DNA from 3 places in the Kitasatospora sp. NPDC058170 genome. Region 1 is predicted to be linked to each of the others. Evidence: riboswitches for the same ligand, from Rfam matches in the RefSeq annotation. Region 1 holds a riboswitch; each other region holds the start of a gene.
The links. Region 1 has a riboswitch for cobalamin ahead of ACFVVX_RS01520 (prenyltransferase/squalene oxidase repeat-containing protein). Riboswitches for the same ligand answer to the same signal wherever they lie in the genome.

Region 1 (7,837 bases):
CAGGGCGACGGCCTTGGCGTCCAGGCCCGGTGCGCCGCCGCCCGCCGAGCGGCCCTCGGAGATCTGGGCGACCACCACGGCGAGCAGCAGCGGCAGCAGCAGTGCGAACAGCCAGGGCGCGTCGGTGGAGTGGCCGACCAGGGCGGACCTGGTGGAGGCGAGCAGAGGCCAGCCGAAGCCGACCACGCCGACGGCGGAGGTGAGCAGCAGGGCGGTGGTCGAGCGGCGGCCGAGCGGGACGGGACGGGCGAGGTGACGTGCGGAGGGACGGGCAAGGGGGCGGGTCGGGCGGGTCATGCGGGCTCCCCGGCGGCGAGGGCCTGTTCGACCTGGTGGACGGTGAGCCAGGGGGAGGGGGCGAGGATCTTGGCGACCTGCGGGGCGAAGGCGGGGGAGGAGACCACCACCTCCGCGGTCGGGCCGTCCGCGACGATCTCGCCCTCGGCCAGGATCGCCGTGCGGTGGGCGAGTTCGGCGGCGAGCTCGACGTCGTGGGTGGCGAGCAGGACGGCGTGGCCGTCGGCGCAGAGCCCGCGCAGGATCTCCACCAGACGGGCCTTGGCGGCGTAGTCCAGGCCCCGGGTGGGTTCGTCGAGCAGGATCAGCGGCGGGCGCGCGGTGAGCACGACGGACAGGGCGAGGGTGAGCCGCTGGCCCTCGGAGAGGTCGCGCGGGTGGGTGGCGTCGGCGATGCCGGGCAGCAGCCGTTCGACCAGGGCCCGGCAGGTGCCGGGGTCGGCGCCCGCGTCGGAGTCGGCGGCGGCGCACTCGGCGGCCACGCTCTCCGCGTACAGCAGGTCGCGCGGGTCCTGGGGGACGAGGCCGACCCGGCGGATCAGCTCGGCCGGGCGGGTGCGGTGGGGCGTGAGGCCGCCGACCCGGACGGTGCCGGCGGCGGGGACGTGCAGTCCGACCAGGGCCCCGAGCAGGGTGGACTTGCCCGCGCCGTTGCGACCCATCAGCGCGGTGATCTCGCCGGCGTGGAGGGTGAGGTCGACCCCGCGCAGGGCGGGGACGGGACCGCGCCGCACCGCCAGCCGGTCGGCGACGGCGATCGGCTCGGGCGCCCGGCGCGGCGTCTCGGCGGGTCGGCGTCCGTCGAGGCGGGTGCGCAGCGGGCCGGCCTTGCGGCGGGCGTCGCGGACGGAGAGCGGCAGCGGGTGCCAGCCGGCGAGCCGGCCGAGACCGACCACGGGCGGGTGCACGGGCGAGTGGGCCATCACCTCGGCGGGTTCGCCGAGGACGGGGGACGCGCCGCCGCCGGGCAGCAGGAGGACCTGGTCGGCGTACTGGACGACCCGTTCCAGCCGGTGCTCGGCCATCAGGACGGTGGTGCCGAGGTCGTGCACCAGGCGCTGCAGGACGGCCAGCACCTCCTCGGCGGCGCCGGGGTCGAGCGCGGAGGTGGGCTCGTCCAGGACCAGCACGCGCGGGTGGACGGTGAGCACCGAGCCGATGGCGACGCGCTGTTGCTGTCCGCCGGAGAGTGAGCCCAGCGCCCGGTCGCGCAGATCGGCCAGGCCCAGCAGGTCGAGCGTCTCCTCGACCCGGCGCCGCATCACGTCCGCCGGGAGGCCCAGGGACTCCATGCCGTAGGCGAGTTCGTCCTCGACCGTGTCGGTGACGAAGTGCGCCAGCGGGTCCTGGCCCACCGTGCCCACCAGGTCGGCGAGTTCGCGCGGGCGGTGCTCGCGTGTGTCCCGGCCGTCGATGGTGACCCGGCCGTGCAGCGCGCCGCCGGTGAAGTGCGGGACGAGACCGCTGACGGTGCCCAGCAGGGTGGACTTGCCGGAGCCGGACGGGCCCACCAGCAGGCAGAGTTCGCCCTCGGGGACGGTCAGGTCGACTCCGCTCAGGGCGGGCGCCGCGGCGTCGGCGTACTGGACGGAGACCTGCTCGAAGGTGATCACGAGGCCCTCCGGGGCGGGTTCGGGGTGACGAAGGCCGGGAGCAGGCCGAGCAGCACGGCGAGGACGGCGGCCAGCGGCAGGGCGGGGGCGGTCGGCGGGACGACGGTGGGCGCGAAGGCGGCCGGGTCGCGGGACGACAGCCAGATGGTGAGCGCGGCCACGGCGGCGCCGGAGCCGGCGGTCAGCCACTCGGGCAGGGCCCAGGGATCGGGTCGGTAGCGGGTCCTGATGGAACGCTTGCTTCCGAGCAGCAGGCCGGTGAAGGCGGCGGCCAGGCCGAGCAGCAGGACCGGCAGCGCCCAGCCCGTGCCGCCGGCGGTGAGCAGGCCGTACGCGGCGAGGCAGATCCCGAGCAGGCCGGCCAGGGTGAGGGCGGCGGTGGCCCGGGCGAGGCGTGGCGGTACGTCGGCGGTGCGGCCGAAGCCCCGGGTGTCCATCGCGGCGGCCAGCGCGACCGAGCGCTCCAGCGCGCCCTCCAGGACGGGGATTCCGACGCTCAGCACGGCGGCGACGCCCCGGTCGGTGCGCCCGCGCAGCCGGCGGGCGGCGCGCAGCCGCTGGACGTCGGCGATCAGGTTCGGTGCGAAGGTCATCGCCACCACGACGGCCACACCGGCCTCGTAGAGCGCGCCGGGCAGGGCGCGCAGCAGCCGGGCGGGGCTGGCCAGGGCGTTCGCGGCGCCGACGCAGACCAGCAGGGTGGCCAGCCGGAGTCCGTCGTACAGCGCGGCCAGCAGGCCCTCGACGGTGACCCGGCCGCCGATCCGCACGCCCTGCGCCCAGGCGGGCAGCGGGACTTCGGGGAGGGTGAAGAGGACGTGCGTCCCGGGGACCGGCGAGCCGAGCAGGACGGCGAAGAGCATCCGGATGCCCAGCACCAGCAGCCCGAGCCGCAGGAAGGCGCCGTAGGAGCGGGACCACGGTGCGTCGCCGCGCCGGGCGGCCACCACGTAGCCGGCGACCGCGGCCAGGAGGAGCAGCAGGAGGGGGTTGGTGGTGCGGGTGGCGGCCGCGCCCAGGCCGAGCGCCCACAGCCACCAGGCGCCGGGGTGCAGCTGCCGGGGGCCGGCGGGCGGACGGACCCGTGGTGTGCGGGGCGTCCGGGGAGTGCGAGGGGTGCCTGGCGTGCGTGGCGTGCGTGGCGTGCCTGGTGTGCGAGGAGCACGGGGGGCGCGGGGTGTGGTCACGGGGGAGGGGTCCAGGTCGGGGCGGGGGTGGGGCCGGGTGACGTCGGGTGGCCTGGAGCGGGAAGTCGGGCTGGCCGACTTCTCACTCCGGGTGCCGCGTTTTATGTAGACCGGTCTTCATAAGTGGACCGGTCTACATAGGGGCGATCGATATCTGTAGACCGGTCGGTATATGTAGACCGGTCGGTATATCCGGGCCGGGCGATGTCCTCGTGAATAGGTAGACCGGTCCACATATTTTTGCTCAGCTCCGGCGGCGGCGCGCCTGCCAGACGGCCCCGGCGGCCAGGGCGGCGACGAGTGCGCCGCCCGCGATCAGGCCGATGTCGGGACCGCTGCCCGGGTCGTCGCCCGAGCTGCCCGGGTTTCCGGAGCCCCCGGGGCCGGTCGAGTTGGCGGAGCCGGCAGAGCCGCCCGGCGCGGTGGCCGAGCTGCCGGTGCTGCCGCCCGCTCCGCCGCCCCCGAGCTGGTCGCCGCACCCGGCCCTCGGGTAGCCGGCGATGGCGCAGAGCAGTCCGTTGGTGTCGTAGCGCAGCGGCGGGGCGACGGCGGCCAGCACCTCCGCCGAGGTGGCGGAGGTGGGTACGGTGGCGCACGCGGTACGCGGTCCGGGCGGGGCCTCGCCGGAGGGGGCGTCGGCGCCGGTGCCGAAGTCCAGCACCACGGCGACCCGCTTGCGCCCCGGCTGCCCGGGGGTGTCCGCGCAGATCGCGCCGAAGTCCCCGGTCGCCCCGGGCCGGGCGGCGTCCTGTCCGCCGTCCGGGCTGACGGCGAAGCGCCAGCCGTCCGTGCTGCCGTCCGGTGGGACGTGGACCGACGGGCCCTGCTGCTGGTACGTCCAGGTGTCGCCGGACCACTTCCAGAACGACCAGTACCGGTACCCGGCGGCCTGCGCCGGCGCCGCGCCGACCATGAACAGTCCGGCCAGCAGCCCGATGAGCACGGCCGCAACGGTCGCGCGGCCGGGCACGCGCCCGGGCACCCGGGCGGGAAGACCGGCGGGCGCACGGACGGGCACCGGGGCCACCGGCCGGGCCGCCGCACGGACCGCCCCCGCCGAAGCGCCCGCCGAAGCCCCCGGCGTCGACGCGGCCGCCCGGGAGCCGGACGGCGTGGTCACAGCTTCGCGCCGCGCTTGCGCTGGAGGCTCAGCACCAGGCCGCCGCCGATGCCGATCAGCAGCCCGACGCCGAGCAGCCAGTACTGGGAGAGGCCCCCGTCCTTCTTCTCCGCCTTCGCCGGAGCGGCGCTCGGAGCGGCACTGACCGCCTTCGGGGCCGGCCCGAGGGCGGTCAGCTGCTTCACCAGGTCGGTGCCGCCGAAGTCCGCCGGGTTGCGCTGCGCCGCCTGGGCGACCAGCAGCAGGGTCGCGGTGGCCGAGGCGTCGGTGCCGCCCTTCGTCCAGGCGCCGCCCTCCTTGGCCAGCCAGTCCACCGTGCCGCCCGCCTGCTGCGGGTGCCCGCCCTGGACCAGGCTGAGCGCCGCCCAGGCGGTGGCCGTGTAGTCGGGCGTCGGCGCCGCGCCCGGGTTGGAAAGCGACAGGTGCTGGCCGCCCGCCGCGAGCTGCGCCGTGAGGTACGCGCCGGCCGCCTCCGCGGAGTCCGCGCGCGGTACGGCCTTCTCGGTGGAGCCGTCCGCGCACGGCAGGGCCTTGGGCGCGGCGTCGGTCCGGTTGGCGTTGGCCACCGGCAGCTTCCCGCCCGCCGCCGCCAGCGCGGCCTGCCCGGTGGCCAGCGCGTTCGGGGCGAGCGCGCCAGTCGGGTCCGGCTGGAAGGCGAAGGCGCCGCGCTGGTCGGCGGGCGCGGTGCAGCCGAGCTGGAACAGCGCCAGCCCGTCGAAGGCGTTCCGGCCGGCCTTGGCGACGCCCGCCGGGTCCGTCCTGGTGGCGAACAGAGCGTTCACGGCCAGCCCGGTGGAGTTGGCGTCGCCGGGGCTGCCGGGGTTGTAGGCCCAGCTGCCGTCCGCGTTCTGGTTGGCCTTGAGCCACTGGACGCCCTTGTCCACGGAGTCCTGGTGCCCGCCGAGCGCGACCAGCGCCTGGATCGCGACGGCCGTCGCGTTGCTGTCCTCGGTCGCGGCGTCGCAGGCCGCGGCGGCGTCCGCCCGGTACGACGGCCACCCGCCGTCGGCGCACTGCTGCCCGGTCAGCCAGGAGACGGCGGAGTCGGCCGGCACCACCTTGGCGCTCGCCAGCGCGGTCAGGGCGAGCGACTGCCGCCACACCCCGTCGTAGGTCGGGTCGCCCTTGCCGTACAGGCTGTCGGGGACGGCGGCGGGCGAGGGCGCGGCGGGCGCGGGCGCGGTGGGCGCGGGGGTGTCGGCGAGGGCCGGCGAGGCGGCCGCGCCGGCCAGCAGGGCGGCGGACAGCGCGGCGGCGCCCAGACGGGCGGCGGTGAGCATGGTGGAGGTGCGCCTTTCGGTGAGCGGTGTGGTGGCCCGGGTGGGCCGTTCCGTAGACCTCGACGGTGCCGGGCGCCGGTGCGCCCGGGGTGGCCGCTCGCCTCTCTCCGGGCACTCCGACTCGCCCGGCAGCAGCGCACCGGGCTCACGGTTGCGGGGTCAGTGCCGGAATCGCACCGGCTTTCCCCGGAGGAGAAACGGATGGATTTGTCGTGCCCGTCGACTTTAGCCGCCGTACCCGCCGCACCCGACCGCGCCGCACAGGAACAGGTTCCAGTCAGGGAAGGGTGAGCAGCCGGGCCGCGGTGTACAGGTCGGCGCGCACCTCGGCGATCGAGGCGCGGCCCGACAGCCAGGCCACCAGCGCCGAGTGCCAGGTGTGCTCGATCACCCGGACGGCGGCCCGCTGGCTCTCGGAGGGCGGCCCGAACTGGCCGATCGCGTCCAGGATCAGCTGGGCGGTGGTGGTGCTCACCCGGTCGACCTCGGCGCTGACCGAGCGGTCCGCGAAGGAGAGCGCCCGCACCATCGCCTCGGCCAGCAGCGGCTCGCGCTGGAGCGCGTGGAACGCCCGGGTGAGCGTCTCGGCGACCCGCGGCGCCGGGTCCGGCCCGGTCGGCGGGTGCCGCCGTACCTGTTCCTGGAGGGCCTGCAACTGCTCCAGCATCACGGCCACCAGCAGGTGCACCTTGGAGGGGAAGTACCGGTAGAGGGTGCCGAGCGCCACCTGCGCGCCCTCCGCGACCTCCCGCATCTGCACCGCCTCGTACCCGCCCCGGGCGGCCAGCACGGTCGCGGCCCGCAGGATCCGGCGCCGGCGCTCGGTCTGCCGGGCGGTCAGCGGCGGATCGGCGGGGCGCGCCTGGTCCGACGGGCGCGCCTGGTCCGACGGGCGCACGGGGTCCGACGGGCGCGCCGGGTCCGAGGGGTCCGCGGGGGGCGCGGGGTCCGCAGGGGGCACGGGGGGCGTGGCGGGCATGGGGTTCGCGGGGGTCACGGGCGACGGCAAGGGTGCTCCCGGGGCGCGGGTGGCGGTGTGCTCCAACAGGACGGGCAGGGCGGGCCGGGCGTGCGGAGGACCGGCGGGACCGGCGTGTTCCGCAGGTGTCCGGCGTGGCGGGAATCACCAGGCCGTGGCGTGGCGTGAATCACCAGCCCTGGCTCCTGACGGCAAGCTACGGGCCGGTATCTTCGAGGTCTCTCATTGTTCACATGGTCGATGACGAGCTCCACACCACACTGAAACCTGATCTACTTTAGCGACCGGCGGCGACGATGACAGCCGAAGATCGCAGCCGTGGACCACAGTCATGGATCACAGTCATGGACAACAACCACAGATGCAGCCGAGATGGGGGCCGAGGATGACCGCGCAGCCGCTGCGGATTGCCCTGCTGTCGTACCGCGGGGACCCGTTCTGCGGCGGCCAGGGCGTGTACGTACGGCACCTCTCCCGGGAGCTGGCCCGCCTCGGCCACCACGTGGACGTGATCGGTGCCCAGCCGTACCCCGTGCTCGACGAGGTCGACGGGCCGGGCTCGGTCCGCCTGGTCGAGCTGCCGAGCCTGGACCTCTACCGGAGCGACGACCCGTTCCGCACCCCGGCCGTGGGCGAGTACCGGGGCCTGGTGGACGTGCTGGAGTACGCCACCATGCGCACCGGCGGCTTCCCCGAGCCGCTGACCTTCTCGCTGCGCGCCCGCCAGTACCTCGCCCTGCACAAGGGCCGCTACGACGTGGTGCACGACAACCAGACCCTGGGCTACGGGCTGCTCGGCCTGGCCCGGCACGGGTTCCCGCTGGTCACCACGATCCACCACCCGATCACCGTGGACCGGCGGCTGGAGCTCGCCGCCGCCCCCACCCCGCTGCGGCGGCTCTCGCTGCGCCGCTGGTACGCCTTCACCCGGATGCAGCGCCGGGTCGCCGCCCGGCTGGACCACATCATCACCGTCTCCGGCAGCTCCAAGACCGAGATCGCCGAACACCTGGGCGCCGCGCCCGGCAGCATCTCGGTGGTCCCGATCGGCGCCGACACCCGGCTGTGGTCCCCCTCCGCGGAGATCGCCCGGGTGCCCGGACGGATCGTCACCACCTCCAGCGCGGACGTGCCGCTCAAGGGCCTGGTCCACCTGGTCGAGGCGCTGGCCAAGGTCCGTACCGAGCGGGACGCCCACCTGGTGGTGGTCGGTAAGCCGCAGAAGGAGGCCGGGCCGGTCGCCGAGGCGGTGCGCCGGTTCGGACTGGAGCGGCACATCGAGTTCCGCAGCGGCCTGACCGACCGGGAGCTCGTCGACCTGTACCGCTCGGCGGAGGTGGCCTGCGTGCCGTCCCTGTACG
Region 2 (7,837 bases), on a different contig from region 1:
GCCGGCGCCGTGGGACGATCCGAGCGGGAAGTCCACCTGCCGCTCCCCGGTGAGCAGGTGGGCGAAGGTGGGGAAGACGTTGGCGATCCGCTGGTAGAAGGCGCCGATCGTGTTGCCGTCGGCGGCGAAGGCGAGCGGGTGCTCGGGCTTCTCGATGTCGGAGAACAGACAGGCCGACTCCCGGGTCAGCCCGCTGAGGTAGACCTCCAGGCCGGGGTTGACCCCGCCGGGGAGCTGTCCGGGGTACTTCGGGACGGTGAGCGGGTCCTTGAGGACGACGTCGCCGCCGATGCTGGTGAGCATGTTGCAGACCAGACCGAAGTGCGACATCTCGTCGAAGAGGATCTCGCGGATGGTGTGGCGGACCGGCTTGCTGTTGTCGGGGTCGGTGATCGACCAGAGGGCGGTGGCGTAGGGCGGGATGGTCGAGAGTTCCAGCATGATCGCGCGCTGCAGCGCGTCCCTGAGCTCCTGTTCGGTCCAGTCCTCCTCCGCCACGCTCATGAGTTGGACGATCGCGTCGCTCCCGTAGTCCAGAACCGTGGTCACGGCTGGCCCCTTTCCGTTCGGCTGTGGCCGGAAGGTACTGGGCGGCGGGTCGTCCGTATGCGTGTCGTCCCGGTGTGGCCCGGCGGTTCATCCGGACGAGGGAACGCCGCAGCCCCGCCCGGTGCGGACACCGGGCGGGGCTGCGGGGTTGTCAGGTGCGGCCTAGAAGTCGTCGTCGAAGGCGACCGAGCCCTCGACGGCGACCTGGTACGCGGAGACCCGGCGCTCGAAGAAGTTGGTCAGCTCCTGCACGTTCTGGAGCTCCATGAACCCGAACGGGTTGGTCGAGCCGTACCGGATCGGCATGCCGAGGCGGGCGAGCCGCTGGTCGGCGACGGCCTGCAGGTACTCGCGCATCGACGCGGTGTTCATGCCGGGCAGGCCCTCGCCGCAGAGGTCCTGGGCGAACTGGAGCTCGGCCTCGACGGCCTCCTCCAGCATCTCGGTGACCTGCTTGGCCATCGTCTCGTCGAAGAGGTCGGGCTCCTCCTCGCGGACGGTGTCCACGACCGACATCGCGAAGTCCATGTGCATGGACTCGTCCCGGAACACCCAGTTGGTGCCGGTGGCCAGGCCGTGCAGCAGGCCGCGGCTGCGGAACCAGTACACGTACGCGAAGGCGCCGTAGAAGAACAGGCCCTCGACGCAGGCCGCGAAGCAGATCAGGTTCAGGAGGAACGCGCGGCGGTCGTCCTTGGTCTGCAGCGAGTCGATGTGGTCGACCGCGTTCATGTACTTGAAGCAGAACTGGGCCTTCTGGTGGATGGAGGGGATGTTCTCCACCGCGGCGAAGGCCGCGTTGCGGTCCTCGGGGTCGGGCAGGTAGGTGTCGAGCAGCGTCAGGTAGAACTGGACGTGCACGGCCTCCTCGAACAGCTGCCGGGACAGGTAGAGCCGGGCCTCGGGGGAGTTGATGTGCTTGTAGAGGCTCAGCACCACGTTGTTGGAGACGATCGAGTCGCCGGTGGCGAAGAAGGCGACCAGCCGGCCGATCATGTGCCGCTCGCCCTCGCTCAGCTTGGCGAGGTCGGCGACGTCGGAGTGCAGGTCCACCTCCTCGACGGTCCAGGTGTTCTTGATCGCGTCGCGGTAGCGGTCGTAGAACGACGGGTAGCGCATCGGGCGAAGGGTCAGCTCGAACCCGGGGTCGAGCAGCATCTTCTCGCGGTCGACGGACATTACTGGCAGGCCTCGCAGGACTCGGGGTTCTCCAGGGAGCAGGCCAGCGCGGCCTCCTCCTCCGGGGTGAGGGTCGGGGACGCCACCGGCACGGGGGCGGCCGCGCGCGCCGTGCCGGAGGCGGCCTGGGCGATCCGGGTCGCCGGGCGCGAGCGCAGGTAGTAGGTGGTCTTCAGACCGACCTTCCAGGCGTACGCGTACATCGAGCTGAGCTTGCCGATGGTGGGCGCGGCCATGAAGAGGTTCAGCGACTGGCTCTGGTCGATGTACGGCATCCGGGCGGCGGCCAGGTCGATCAGCGCGCGCTGGGGCAGCTCCCAGGCCGTGCGGTACAGCGAGCGGACGCCGGCGGGCAGCCAGGTGAGCTCCTGGACGGAGCCGTTGGCGTCGCGCAGCGCGTCCCGGGTCTGCTGGTCCCAGACGCCGAGCTCCTTGAGCTCGCGCACCAGGTACGGGTTGACCTGGAGGAACTCGCCGGAGAGGGTCTCGCGCTTGAACAGGTTGGAGACCTGGGGCTCGATGCACTCGTACACGCCGGCGATCGAGGCGATGGTGGCGGTCGGCGCGATGGCCAGCAGCAGGGAGTTGCGCAGGCCGGTGGTGGCGATCCGGGCGCGCAGGGCGGTCCAGCGGTCGGCCCACTCGGGAGCGGCGCTCGGGAAGTGGTCGATGTGCAGCTCGCCGCGGGCGGCGCGGGTCTCGCCGTACGCCTCGTGCCGGCCCAGCTGCTCGGCCAGGTCGGCGGAGCGCTCGTAGGCGGTGAGCATGATGCGCTCGGCGATCAGGGTGGAGAGCTGCTTGGCCTCGGCGGAGTCGAAGTCCAGGCGGAGCTGGAAGAAGACGTCCTGCAGGCCCATCACGCCGAGGCCCACCGGGCGCCAGCGCGAGTTGGAGGCGCCGGCCTCGGGGGTCGGGTAGAAGTTGATGTCCACCACGCGGTCGAGGAAGGTGACGGCGGTGCGGACGGTCGAGTCCAGCCGGTCCCAGTCCATCGCGTTCAGCAGGTCCCCGGCGGTGGCGCCGGCGGCGACGTGGGCGCCGAGGTTGACCGAGCCGAGGTTGCAGACGGCGGTCTCGGAGTCGTCCGTGACCTCCAGGATCTCGGTGCACAGGTTGGAGGAGTGCACCGTGCGGCCGGGCAGCGCGGTCTGGTTGGCGGCGCGGTTGGAGGCGTCCTTGAAGGTCATCCAGCCGTTGCCGGTCTGCGCCAGGGTGCGCATCATCCGGGCGTACAGGGTCTGCGCGGGGATGGTGCGGACGGCCTTGCCGGCCTGCTCGGCCTTCAGGTACGCCTCGTCGAACTCGACGCCCCACAGGTCGACCAGCTCGGGCACGTCGGCGGGGGAGAACAGCGACCAGTCGGCGTTGGCGTTCACCCGGCGCATGAACTCGTCCGGGATCCAGTGCGCCAGGTTGAGGTTGTGGGTGCGGCGCGCCTCCTCGCCGGTGTTGTCGCGCAGCTCCAGGAACTCCTCGATGTCCGCGTGCCAGGTCTCCAGGTAGACACAGGCCGCGCCCTTGCGGCGGCCGCCCTGGTTGACGGCGGCGACCGAGGAGTCGAGGGTGCGCAGGAACGGGACGATGCCGTTCGACTTGCCGTTGGTGCCCCGGATCAGCGAGCCGCGCGAGCGGATCCGCGAGTAGGACAGGCCGATGCCGCCGGCGTGCTTGGAGAGGCGGGCGATCTGGGCGTAGCGCGAGTAGATCGAGTCCAGGTTGTCCAGCGGCGAGTCGAGCAGGTAGCAGCTCGACATCTGCGGGTGCCGGGTGCCGGAGTTGAAGAGGGTCGGCGAGGAGGTCAGGTACTCCAGCCGGCTCATCAGGCGGTACAGCTCGGCCACCTCGCGCACCGACTGCTCGCTGTCGCCGACCGCCAGGCCGCTGGCGACGCGGAGCAGGAAGTGCTGCGGGGTCTCGACGACCTTGCGGGTGATCGGGTGGCGCAGCAGGTAGCGGCTCTGCACGGTGCGCAGGCCGAAGTACTCGAAGCGGTCGTCGCCGCTCGGGTCGATCAGCGCGTTCAGGGCGGCGGCGTGCTTGGCCACGAAGGCGGCGGTGGTGTCGCCGATCAGGCCCTCGGCGTGGCCGACGGCGATCGAGGCGGAGAACGAGACCGAGCCCTGGCTGACGGCCTCGTCGACGATCTCCAGGGCGAGCAGGCGGGCGGCCAGCTTCGAGTACTGCGGGTCCTCGGCGATCATCGACGCGGCGGCCTCCACGGCCAGCCCGCGCAGCTCGGCGAAGTCCGAGCCGGCGTGGCGGCCGCGGAGCGCGGCGGCGGCGACATGGCCGGGGTCCACCTGGGGGAGATCGACGCTGCGGTCGGTCAGTAGCCGGAGCAGCGAACCACCGGGGTCGGAAACCGTCGGTTCGGCGGGGGAACCCTGGGCGGGCAGGGTGGCTGAGGCAGCGGTGGTCAAGGCGCTCTCTCCTGGCGGCGATCGGCGGTGGATCCGGCAACCGGGCCGACCGGGGCAGGGGAGCACGGCGCGAACGCCTGGTGGCGTCGCGCGACGGTGGCATCCCCGGCCCGCCCGCGAGGCCCGGAAGTACTGCACGTGCTGCAGGGCCTCTGCGGGGAGGCCGTGGCACGCCGTCGGCAGGTACTCGGACTCGCGGGCTCTCAGGGGAGCCGCCCGCACACCGCTGCGGGGCAGTCCCGGACTCGCACCGGGTTCCCCTGCGTCGACAGCAGGATCGAGCATACATCTAGTGGTGTCCGCTCGATGCGACACCACATGTTGTGCGGCGCCGCGTGTCGGGACGATGACGGCGGGTGCGGGTGCGGCGCCCGGGGTGTCCGGCGGACGGCCGGTTTTGGGAACGGATTGGTTACCGGACGACCGGCCGTCGGGGTCATGCCCTACGATCTCGGCACATGAGCGAGGGAACGGGCGTACCGGCGGAGTGGACGCGTCAGCCGGCGCAGCCGGTGCCGGGTCAGCAGCCGGAAACGCCGGGTCAGGTGCCGCCGGGTCAGCCGCCCGTGCCGCCGCAGCAGCAGGGTGGGCCGGTGCCGCCGCCGCCCGGTGGCTTCGGACCGCCCGCGACCCCGTACGCGCAGCCGGGGGCCGGGGTGCCGCCGCAGGCCCCGCCGCCGGCGCCGCCGCACGTGCCGACCGGTCCGGGCGGCTACCCGCCGTCGGCCCAGACGGTGCCGATGCCCCCGGCGCAGCCGCAGCCGCAGTCGCACCCGTTGGCCCAGACCGTGCCGATACCTCCGGCGCAGCCGCAGCCGCAGCCGCTGGCCCAGACGCTGCCGATGCCTCCGGCGCAGCCGCAGGGCCCCGGCGGGCCGCCCCCGTACAACCAGTGGCCGCAGGCCGCCGCGCCGCAGTCCGCCGCCGAGCCGGACTGGGGCGCGATGGCGGACCGCCACGCGAACGAGTCCCGCAAGCGCAAGCGCCTGTGGATCGGCGCGGCGGCGCTGGCCGCCGTCGTGGTCGGCGGTGTGGTCGCGGCCGGCGTGTGGATCAACGGCGACGGCAAGGGCGGCGACCCCAAGCCGGCCGCCAGCTCCACCCCGGCCGGGGTGCCCACCGAGCAGGCGCTGGCCGTCATCTCGGACGCCGCCACCGACAAGCTCCCGGTCGACGCCGCGACGCTGTTCCCGGACCAGACCCGCACCGTCGACGGCAAGGTGTGGACCCGCAAGGTGACCGGGGCGACGTCCCCGTGCTCCAAGGCGACCACCGGCGGCCTCGGCCTCGCCCTCGGCGACGACACCTGCCGCTCGCTGGTCCGCGCGACGTACGTCAGCGGCGACAGCGCGGTGACGGTCGGCGTCGCGGTCTTCGACAACAAGGCGGGCGCGGACCGCGCGCTCGGCCGTCACGCCGGCCTGATCCAGGGTCTGGCCGGCCCCGGCGTGGCCATGTTCTGCGTGACCGACAAGTCGGGCTGCACGGAGACGCACGCCGCGATCGGCCGCTTCGGCTACTTCACCGTGGCGGGCTCGCTCAAGCAGACCCCGGACCAGGGCGACCCGGTGGCCTCGACCGCCGGCACCTCGCTCGCGGACCGCACCAAGGCGGTCCTGCTGGGCCGCGCCGGACACACCGGCTGAGCCTGCCGGAGGAGGCCGCCGGCGGACCGTCCGGCGGCCAACCGTCCCGGTGCGGACGGCAGATGGCTGTCCGATAGGATGACCGCCTTCGGGGGGAGGCACCGGCCTGCCCCAAAGCGCCCCCGAAACGGGGAATCAGCGAGCAGGAGGTACCGCGCGGTGAGCGCTGCCGTCAATGCGGCCAGCAGACGGCGCAGAGCGGCAGGCCGCAGACGCGGCAGCCCGGGCGAGCCCGTCCCGTCGATGCTGCTGCCGGCCCCGCCCACTTCGCAGGAGAAGTACAGCTACACCATCAGGCACCAGTGGGTGCTGACCCTCTGCTCGGTGGTCAGCTTCGCCTGCCTGGTGGTCAGCCAGGGTCAGCTGTACTCCGTGGGGTCGTGGTTCTGGCTCTGCGTGCCGTTCCTGTTCTTCACGGTCGTCTACTACCTGGTGTCGCTGCGCGTGAACAGTTTCACGCCGAACTTCGACATCAAGGAGCACCGCCGGCTGGTCCGGCAGTGGAAGCCCGACGAGCTCCCGACCGTGGACGTCTTCCTGCCGGTCTGCGGCGAGCCGATCGAGGTGCTGCACAACACCTGGACGTACGTGCGGAAGATGGCCGAGCACTACCCGGGCCTGGTGATGCCGTTCGTCCTGGACGACGCGGCGAACCCCGAGGTCGAGGCGATGGCCGCCGACTTCGGCTTCCGGTACGGCGTCCGGGAGAACCGGGGCTGGTTCAAGAAGGCCGGCAACCTGCACTACGGCTTCGGGCGCTCGGACGGCGAGTTCATCCTGATCCTCGACGCCGACTTCGCGCCCCGCCACGACCTGCTGCACGAGGTCCTGCCGTACCTGGAGCGGGACAGCAGGCTCGCCATCGTGCAGACGCCCCAGTTCTTCCGGGTGCTGGACTCGCAGAACTGGATCGAGCGCGGCGCCGGGGCGATCCAGGAGCTGTTCTACCGCTCGGTCCAGGTCGCCCGGCAGCGCAACGACGGCGCGATCTGCGTCGGCAGCTGCGCGGTCTACCGGCGGGCGGCGCTGGAGGAGAACGGCGGCACCACGCTGATAGCCCACTCCGAGGACGTCCACACCGGCTTCGACCTGCGCGCCCTCGGCTGGGACCTGCAGTACGTACCGGTGGCGCTGTCCACCGGTGTCTGCCCGGACAACGCGGGGGCCTTCCAGAACCAGCAGTACCGCTGGTGCATGGGCTCGATGTCGCTGATGACCAGCCGGAAGTTCTGGCAGACCAAGCTCGACTTCACCACCCGGCTCTGCTACATCTCCGGGTTCCTGTACTACATCCACACCGCGCTGCTGACCTTCGCGCTGCCGATGCTGCCGATCATGCTGCTGCTCTGGCGGCCCGACCTGCTCAGGGTCGAGCACCTGACGCTCGTCATCCCCAGCCTGGTGTACGCGACCCTGATCTTCCCGCTCTGGCACCGGGCGCCGTACCGCCTGGAGGCCTGGGCCGGCCGGATGATGTACGGCTGGGCGCACTTCTTCGCGGTCTGGGACCTCGTCCGCGGGCGCGAGCGCGGCTGGCAGCCGACCGGTTCGAGCAAGGCGAAGAACCGCCAGCGGCGGTTCTGGACCGGCATCATCGTCTGGGGCGCGGGCTCCGCGCTGGTCTGGGTGGTCGCGGCGGTCTACCGGATGTTCACCATGTACCCGCTGGACTTCGCCCTGGTCCTCTCCTCAGGCCTGTTCTACGCGGTGACCGTCGGCCGCATCCTCATCCAGCCCCGATCCCAGGACGCAGTGGCATGACGCTCCACACCACCTCCGGACCGGGCAGCCGGGCCCGCTCCGGGCTGGTCCGCGCGCTCGCGGCGGCCCTGCTGCTGTTGCCGCTGGCGGCCTGCGACCTGCTCGGCGAGAAGCCGCTCGGCCCGGTGGCCGCCGCTCCGGCCCCGGCCCCGACCGCCTCCGGCACGGCCACCGCCGGGGCGTCGCCGGCCGCCTCCGGCACGGCCCCCGCGCCGACCACGGCGGCGCCCGCCAACCTGCCGTACGACGTCCGGCCGCTGCTCAAGCCGGCGAAGAAGTACA
Region 3 (7,837 bases), on a different contig from region 1:
CGCGGACGCCTGGCCGAAGCTGCTGGACGCCATGAAGATCGACAAGAAGTCGCGCGGCGACCTGATCCGCTTCATCGTCCTGGACGGCCTGGGCAAGACCTCCGTCCTGGAGGGCCCCGACCCGTCGCTGCTGGTGGCCGCCTACGCGGAGGTCTCCGCGTGACCAGGGTGATGGTGCTCAACGGCCCCAACCTCGGCCGGCTCGGCAGCCGCGAGCCGGACGTCTACGGCGCCACCTCGTACGCCGGACTGGTCGAGCGCTGCACCGCGCTCGGCCGCGAGTTCGGCTTCGAGGTCGAGGTGCACGAGACCAACTCCGAGCAGCGGATGGTGGAGTGGCTGCACGAGGCGGCCGACGGCGGGGTGCCCGTGGTGATCAACCCGGGTGCCTTCACCCACTACTCGTACGCGATGCGCGACGCCGCCGCCCAGCGGACCGCCCCGCTGATCGAGGTGCACATCTCCAACCCGTACGCCCGGGAGACCTTCCGGCACACCTCGGTCATCGCCGCGGTCGCCTCGGGCACCATCGCCGGCTTCGGCCTCGGTTCGTACGAACTGGCCCTGCGCGCCCTCGCCGAGCAGCTCACCACGCGCTGACCGGCTGGTGACTCCCCGGTGACTCCCCGGTGATCCGGGGCTGAGGCCTGGTCAGCGGCCTGGTGGCGGCTCGGCGTCGGCCCGGCGGCGGACTGTGCCCGCCGCCGGGCCGCCGTGTAGTGTCCCCGCTGAAAGATGTCGGGAGGTGACCGTGACGCAGTACTCCGGGGGTGGAGAGCTCCCCCCACGTCCCGTCGCTCCGCCGGCCCCGGCGTACCCCGGTACCGCCACCGCCGCGCCGCAGCCCGGGTACGGCGGTCACCCGCCGGCGCCGCCCTCGGTGGTGCCTCCCGTCGCGGTGCCGCCCGCTGCCGTGCCTCCGGGTGCCGTGCCGCCGGTCCCGCCGCCGCCGGGGCCGCCCGTCGGCGTTCCGGTGCCCGCCGCCGCCCGGCCGGCGCCGAGCGCGCCGGTACCCGCGGGGTCGACCGGGCACTTCCTGCTGCCCTCCGGGGCACCCGTGCAGCTCCCGTCCCACCCGCCGCAGCAGCACATGCCGGCCGGCCCGCTGGCCGTCCTGCTGATCGGCCCGGCCGGTGCCGGGAAGACCACCGTCGCCCGGCACTGGGCCGAGCGCCGACCCACCCCGACCGCGCACATCAGCCTGGACGACGTCCGCGAGTGGGTGCAGTCCGGCTTCGCCAACCCGCAGTCCGGCTGGAACAACGCCTCCGAGGCCCAGTACCGGCTGGCCCGTCGGACCTGCGGCTTCGCCTGCCGCAACTACCTCGCCAACGGCATCTCCTGCATCATCGACGACGCCGTCTTCCCCGACCGCCCGGCGATCGGCCTCGGCGGCTGGAAGCGGCACATCGGCCCCGGGATGATCCCCGTGGTGCTGCTGCCCAGCCTGGACTCGGTGCTCAGCCGCAACGCCCGGCGCAGCGGCAACCGCCGCCTCAGCGACGAGGAGGTGGCCCGGATCCACGGGCGGATGGCGGGCTGGTACAACTCGGGGCTGCCGATCATCGACAACTCCCACCTGGACGTCGCCGCCACCGCCGCCGAGCTGGACCGGGTGATCCTGGCCCGGCTGATGGGGATCCCGGTCCGCTGACCTCCGGCCGATGCCCGGCGGGCCCGCTGACCAGGCCGGAGTGTCGGTGCCGGCTGCGATGATGGACACGTCCTGTCGAACCAGCGGGGGGAGCCGACGCCCGTGCCGGAAGGCCACATCATCCACCGTCTCGCCGCCGAGAACCGCACGGCCTTCGGCGGCCGCCCGGTCCGCGTGTCCAGCCCGCAGGGCCGGTTCGCGGACGGCGCCGCCCTGATCGACGGCCAGGTGCTGGCCGAGGCCGAGGCGACCGGCAAACACCTCTTCCTCGGGTTCGAGGAAGGCGCCTGGGTGCACATCCATCTCGGCCTCTACGGCGGCTTCACCTTCGCCGAGGGTCCCGCGCCCGAGCCGGTGGGGCTGGTCCGGCTCCGCCTGGAGAACGACGAGGGCTACGCCGACCTGCGCGGCCCCAACACCTGCGAGCTGATCACCGGGGCCGAGAAGGACGCCGTCGCCGCCCGCCTCGGGCCCGACCCGCTGCGCGCGGACGCCGATCCGGAGCCCGCCTGGCGGCGGATATCCGGCAGCCGGACGACGGTCGCCGCCCTGCTGATGGACCAGAAGGTGCTGGCCGGCGTCGGCAACGTCTACCGCGCCGAGGTGCTGTTCCGGCTGGGCATCAGCCCGCACCGGGCCGGGCGCGACCTCCGCCGTGCCGAGTGGGACGCCATCTGGGCGGACCTGGTCGACCTGATGCGCGAGGGCGTCGGCGCCGGCCGGATCGACACCGTCCGGCCGGAGCACACCCCCGAGGCGATGGGCCGGCCTCCGCGGGTCGACGACCACGGCGGCGAGGTCTACGTCTACCGCCGGGCCGCCATGCCCTGCCTGGTCTGCGGCACCGACGTCCGGACGGAGGCGCACGCCGCGCGCAACCTGTTCTGGTGCCCGGGCTGCCAGCGGGTCTGACCGGCCTCGGGTGACCGCGGGCGGCGCGCGCTCCGTGGGGGCCGCGCTCAGTGCGGTGCGCGCTGCCCGGCGCCGCGGGCCACCGTCCACGCGGCCGCGGCGCCGGCCAGGCAGAGCGGTGTGTAGAGGGCCAGGTTGAGCCGGTAGAAGGCCGAGTCGGTCGCGGCGCCGATCCCGGCCGCCCAGACCAGCCCCGCCAGTCCGCGCGCGAGCAGTCCGCCGGCCACCGCGCGCGGACCCCAGTGCAGGGCGAGGGCCGGCAGCCGGCGGGCGGTGGCGGGCAGCAGCCCGCCGCGGGCCGCCACCAGCGCGGCGCCCGAGAACAGCAGCCCGGCGAGCGGCAGCACCACCCGCGGGGTGAACGGCACGTCGGCGTTGAGCACCACCTGCGACAGCGTCGCGGTGTCCGGCGCCGGCCAGGTGCGGCCGGTGGCCCAGTAGACGTGCAGCAGCCCGTCGGCGGCGAGCACGGTGGCGATGGCGAGTGCGGCGGTACGGCGGCGGTTCATGACGGCCCCTCGGGTGTCCCGGCAGTGTGTCGCCCCACAGGAGCCGCCCCGGCGGGCGGACGTTCCTGTGGCGAGCGTCACAGCGGAAAGCGGCGGGGGCGAGGGAACGTCCGGCCGCCGCGGCGCCTCTGATCGGACGTGGATGGTCCCGACACCCCGACGGAAACCGCCGTGCTGGTCCGTGCCGCCCAGCGCGGCGACCAGCTGGCCGTCAGCGAGCTGCTGGAGCTGGTCACGCCGTACGTGCGCCGGCTCTGCGGCCCGATCGCGCTGGACGACGGGCCGGACGCGACCCAGGAGGCGCTGATCGCGGTGTTCCGCCGGCTGCGCCAGCTCAAGGACCCGGCGGCGCTGTTCGGCTGGGTCCGCTCGATCGCCGTCCGCGAGGCCGTCCGGCACGTGCGGCGGGTCGCCCGCTGCGTCCCCGCCGACCTCTCCGAGCTGCCCCGCCCCGGCGATCCGCAGCTCGCCACCGACATCGAGGACGTCCTCGCCCGGCTCACCCCCGAGCACCGCGCCGTCCTGGTGCTGCGTGACATCGAGGGCCTGGACGAGCGGGCCACCGCCGAGCTGCTGGGCGTGGCGACCGGCACCGTGAAGTCCCGGCTGTCCCGGGCCCGACTCAGCTTCCGAAGGGCGTGGCAGCAGTGACCGAGCGCATTCCCTGGCCGGTGGCCGGCTTCGACCCGGTCCGCCGCCTGCACGTCATCGCCGCCGCCACCCCGGGCGGCGCCGTCCACGAGGCGGTGATCGACGCCCCGTTCGACCAGGTCTGGGCGGTGGCCGCGGACCTGGAGGGCCGGCTGCCGCGCTGGCTGCCCGACATCCGCTCGGTCCGCCTCGGGGAGGGCCCGGCGGAGGGCCGCCGACAGGCCCTGGTGGTCGGCCACTCCCGCCTGCGCGCCCGCTTCGACGTCGAGCTGACGCCGGGCTGGTGCCTGATGCGCAGCCGTTTCCTGCTGGGCGGCCTGGCCGCCAGGCCCGAGTCGGACGGCACCCGCTTCGCCTTCCTCGGCGCCTTCCGGCTGCCCGGCGCGGGCCCGCTCGGCCGCGCCCTGCGGCCCGTCACCGAGCCGCTCGCCGACCGTTCGCTGCACCGCTTCGAACGCCTGGTCCGGGAGGGCTGAGGCCGCGCCCCGCGGGTGCGCCAGACCGGGCCCGGGGGCGGTCAGCCCGTGGCGGCGGCCGGTCCGGGGCGCCCGGTGGCGGGCTCGTGGTGCTCGGCGGCGGCGCACTCGTCGAGCAGGGGGCGCATGGTGTCGTCCACGAGCCGGTAGCGCACCACGCGTCCGTCCTTGTCGCCGGTGACGGCGCCGGCCGTGCGCAGCAGCCGCAGCGCCTGGGAGACGGCCGGATCGCGCATACCGGTGGCCACGGCCAGGTCGCTGACGGCGAGCGGCCCGGCCCGGTGCAGGGCGAGCAGCAGCGCGAGCCGCCCGGGGTCGGCGAGCAGCGAGAACCGCTCGGCCCAGGAGCGGACGTGCGCGGTGTCGCCGATCGCGGCGATGGCCTCGCAGACCCGGTGCCCGTCGATGGTGCGCTGGCCCGCGCGGTCGGCCGGTACGAGATGCATGGGCCCATTCTTGCAGCCGCCCCGCGCGGCCGGCGGGCTGTGATCCTGGACACCTGCGCAGGTGCGCAGCCTTGCAAGGGTGCTGTTCCGGCCCCTACGGTGTTGCCCGCCGTGGTGTTCGGGAAGACCGGTGACGGACCTTCAGGGGTCCCCAGTCCGGAGCGGCCCTCGCCACTGTGATCGGGGGGAGTCGTCCGTAGCCACGACGCCACTGGGTGCCTCGCGCGCCTGGGAAGGCGGGTACGGACGCCCCGTAAGCCAGGAGACCGGCCACGGCATCTCACGAACGTCATTCCACGAGGTGCTGGAGCGTGATCCCACGATGACCCTGCCCGAAACCGCCGCTGTGCCGGCGACACCCGCGGTGCTGCCGTCCTTCCGCTGGAGGCGGGAGGACACGATCCGCACGGCAGGGCTCATGGGGGTGATCCTGGCCATGCACGTGGTGGCCTTCGGGACGCTCGTCTTCCTGGTCGCCCCGCAGGAGTACGAGGTCGGTACCCAGGTCTTCGGGGTGGGCCTGGGCGTCACCGCCTACACGCTCGGCATGCGGCACGCCTTCGACGCGGACCACATCGCGGTGATCGACAACACCACCCGCAAGCTGATGGCGGACGGCAAGCGGCCGGTCTCGGTGGGTTTCTGGTTCGCCCTCGGGCACTCCTCGATGGTGGTCCTGATGGCCGCCCTGGTGGCGGGCGGCGCCCAGCTGGCCAACACGCTGATGGACGACGAGTCCGCCACCCACAAGTGGCTCGGCGTGGTCGGCACCACCGCCTCCGGGGCCTTCCTCTACCTGATCGGCGCGCTCAACCTGGTCGCCCTGCTGGGCATCCTGAAGGTGTTCCGGTCGATGCGGGCCGGGCGGTTCGACGAGGCGGAGCTGGAGGAGCACCTCAACGCGCGCGGCTTCCTGGCCCGGCTGCTGAACCGGGCCACCCGTTCGATCACCCGGCCCGGCCAGATGTTCCCGGTGGGCATGGTGCTCGGCCTCGGCTTCGACACCGCGACCGAGGTGACGCTGATGGTGATGGCCGGCTCCGGCGCGGCGGCGGGCCTGCCCTGGTACGCCATCGTCTGCCTGCCGCTGCTGTTCGCGGCGGGGATGAGCCTGTTCGACACGCTGGACGGGACGTTCATGAACTTCGCCTACCAGTGGGCGTTCTCCAACCCGGTGCGCAAGGTGTTCTACAACCTGACCATCACCGGGCTGTCGATCGCGGTGGCCTTCGTCATCGGCACCATCGAACTGGTGGGGGTGCTGCACGAGAAGCTGGACCTGACCGACCCGGTCAGCGGGTGGATCGCCGAGCTGTCGCTGGACAACGTCGGCTACGTGCTCGTCGGCCTCTTCGTGGTGGTCTGGGGCGCGGCGATCGCCTACTGGCGGCTGGCCAGGGTCGAACAGCGCTGGACCCCGGCGGCGGGGGAGGGCGCGGTCCTGGCCCAGGCTTCGACCCCGGCTTCGACCCAGGCTTCGGCTCCGGCGGAGGGCTGAGGCCGTCGGCGCCGCCGCCCGCCCGGACCGCGAACCCGGGCGGGGCCCGGGGCCGGGGGCGGCGGCTGCCCGGTCGGGTCTGCTCGGCGGGCGGATCGGGGTGGGGCTCCGTAGGCTCGACGCATGGCTGATGCGTACGCGGGCCGGCGGGAGCGGCTGAGGGAGCACTGCAGTGCGTCCGGGGCCGATGCGGCGCTGATCACCCGGCCGGCGAACGTCCGGTACCTGACCGGCTGCCCGCCGTGCGGGGCGAGCGTGCTGCTCACCCGGGAGCGGGTGGTGCTGGCACTGCCGGACGACCTGCCGCCGGACGACACCGGGGACCGCGCGATCGGTGAGGACATCACCCAGCTGCCGGTGGCCGCCGGGGCGGACACCGTGCTGGCCGCGGCCGCCGCGGCCGTCCGGCTGCGGGTGGCGGACCTCGCCGTGGAGGAGCACGACCTGACCGTCAGCCGGCACCGCGCGGTGGCCGGACTGGCCGAGGGCGTCCGGCTGGCGGACCTCGCGCAGGTCGTCGAACGGCTGCGGGTGGTCAAGGACGAACACGAGATCGCCGACCTGCGGATCGCGGCCGAGATCGCCGACCAGGCGCTCGGCGAGCTGCTGGAGTCGATCCTCGTCGGCCGCACCGAGCGGCACCTGGCGATGGAGCTGGAGCGCCGGATGATCGACCACGGCGCCGACCGGGCGGCCTTCCCGGTGTCCGTCGGCACCGGCAGCCACTCCGGGCAGCAGGCCCACCAGCCCACCGACCGCCGGGTCGAGGAGGGCGACTTCCTCACCGTCGTGCTCGGTGCCCAGTACCGCGGCTACGGCGTCTCCACCGCCCGGACCTTCGTGATCGGGGCCGCGCCCGCGCCCTGGCAGGTGGAGCTGCACCGGCTGGTGTTCCGGGCCCAGCGGGCCGCGCGGGAGGCGCTCGGTCCGGGTGTGGAGCAGTACGTACCCGACCAGGCCGCCCGGGAGATCCTCCAGGCCGCGGGGCACACCGAGACCTCTCCCCACCCGGTCGGCCACGGCATCGGGCTGGAGATCCGGGAGGCGCCGCGACTGGGGCCCTCGGACATGGGTAAACTGGACAGCCGCGTGCCGGTCACCGTCGGTCCTGGGGTCCACCTCCCGGGGAAGGGCGGTGTCCGGATCGAGGACACGCTCGTGGTGCGCCCCCTCGAAGAGGGCGGGCCCGAGCTGCTCACCATCACCACCAAGGAGCTCCTCGCCCTGTGACCCGCGGCCGTCGAGCGGCTGCTGCGGGAGGCAGGACGCAACCCTTGGTTCCTTGACAGCTATATCCAGGAGTTAGTGCGCCCGTGGCTTCCACGAACGATCTCAAGAACGGCATGGTCCTCAAGCTGGAGGGCGGCAAGCTCTGGTCCGTCGTCGAGTTCCAGCACGTCAAGCCCGGCAAGGGCCCGGCCTTCGTGCGCACGAAGCTCAAGGAGGTCCTGACGGGCAAGGTCGTCGACAAGACCTTCAACGCCGGCACCAAGGTCGAGACCGCCAATGTCGACAAGCGCGGCATGCAGTTCTCGTACAAGGACGGCGAGAACTTCGTGTTCATGGACACGGACACGTACGACCAGACCACGATCGAGCCCGCCGTCGTCGGCGACGCCGCGAAGTACCTGCTCGAGGGCTTCGAGGCCGTCGTCGCCATGTACGAGGGTGCGCCGCTGTACATCGAGCTC

Region 2: linked by a shared signal. The riboswitch ahead of ACFVVX_RS12155 (ribonucleoside-diphosphate reductase subunit alpha) and the one ahead of ACFVVX_RS01520 (prenyltransferase/squalene oxidase repeat-containing protein) in region 1 are both predicted to bind cobalamin.
Region 3: linked by a shared signal. The riboswitch ahead of ACFVVX_RS30690 (HoxN/HupN/NixA family nickel/cobalt transporter) and the one ahead of ACFVVX_RS01520 (prenyltransferase/squalene oxidase repeat-containing protein) in region 1 are both predicted to bind cobalamin.

The regions. Positions count from the first base shown of each region.
Region 1 covers NZ_JBHVUV010000001.1:319,087-326,923, forward strand. The annotation lists gene ACFVVX_RS01500 (ECF transporter S component) at 1-297, opposite strand, end outside; gene ACFVVX_RS01505 (ABC transporter ATP-binding protein) at 294-1,910, opposite strand; gene ACFVVX_RS01510 (CbiQ family ECF transporter T component) at 1,907-2,965, opposite strand; gene ACFVVX_RS01515 (SCO2322 family protein) at 3,342-4,040, opposite strand; gene ACFVVX_RS01520 (prenyltransferase/squalene oxidase repeat-containing protein) at 4,214-5,497, opposite strand; cobalamin riboswitch at 5,586-5,709, opposite strand; gene ACFVVX_RS01525 (TetR family transcriptional regulator) at 5,775-6,395, opposite strand; gene ACFVVX_RS01530 (glycosyltransferase family 4 protein) at 6,862-7,837, shown strand, end outside.
Region 2 covers NZ_JBHVUV010000009.1:18,987-26,823, reverse strand. The annotation lists gene ACFVVX_RS12165 (ferritin-like protein) at 1-549, opposite strand, end outside; gene ACFVVX_RS12160 (ribonucleotide-diphosphate reductase subunit beta) at 712-1,728, opposite strand; gene ACFVVX_RS12155 (ribonucleoside-diphosphate reductase subunit alpha) at 1,728-4,124, opposite strand; cobalamin riboswitch at 4,309-4,450, opposite strand; gene ACFVVX_RS12150 (hypothetical protein) at 4,607-5,794, shown strand; gene ACFVVX_RS12145 (glycosyltransferase family 2 protein) at 6,038-7,555, shown strand; gene ACFVVX_RS12140 (glycoside hydrolase family 26 protein) at 7,552-7,837, shown strand, end outside.
Region 3 covers NZ_JBHVUV010000033.1:677-8,513, reverse strand. The annotation lists gene aroB (3-dehydroquinate synthase) at 1-163, shown strand, start outside; gene aroQ (type II 3-dehydroquinate dehydratase) at 172-600, shown strand; gene ACFVVX_RS30720 (AAA family ATPase) at 752-1,654, shown strand; gene ACFVVX_RS30715 (Fpg/Nei family DNA glycosylase) at 1,757-2,566, shown strand; gene ACFVVX_RS30710 (DUF3995 domain-containing protein) at 2,614-3,075, opposite strand; gene ACFVVX_RS30705 (RNA polymerase sigma factor) at 3,247-3,726, shown strand; gene ACFVVX_RS30700 (SRPBCC family protein) at 3,723-4,202, shown strand; gene ACFVVX_RS30695 (ArsR/SmtB family transcription factor) at 4,244-4,648, opposite strand; cobalamin riboswitch at 4,744-4,938, shown strand; gene ACFVVX_RS30690 (HoxN/HupN/NixA family nickel/cobalt transporter) at 4,971-6,146, shown strand; gene ACFVVX_RS30685 (M24 family metallopeptidase) at 6,270-7,376, shown strand; gene efp (elongation factor P) at 7,460-7,837, shown strand, end outside.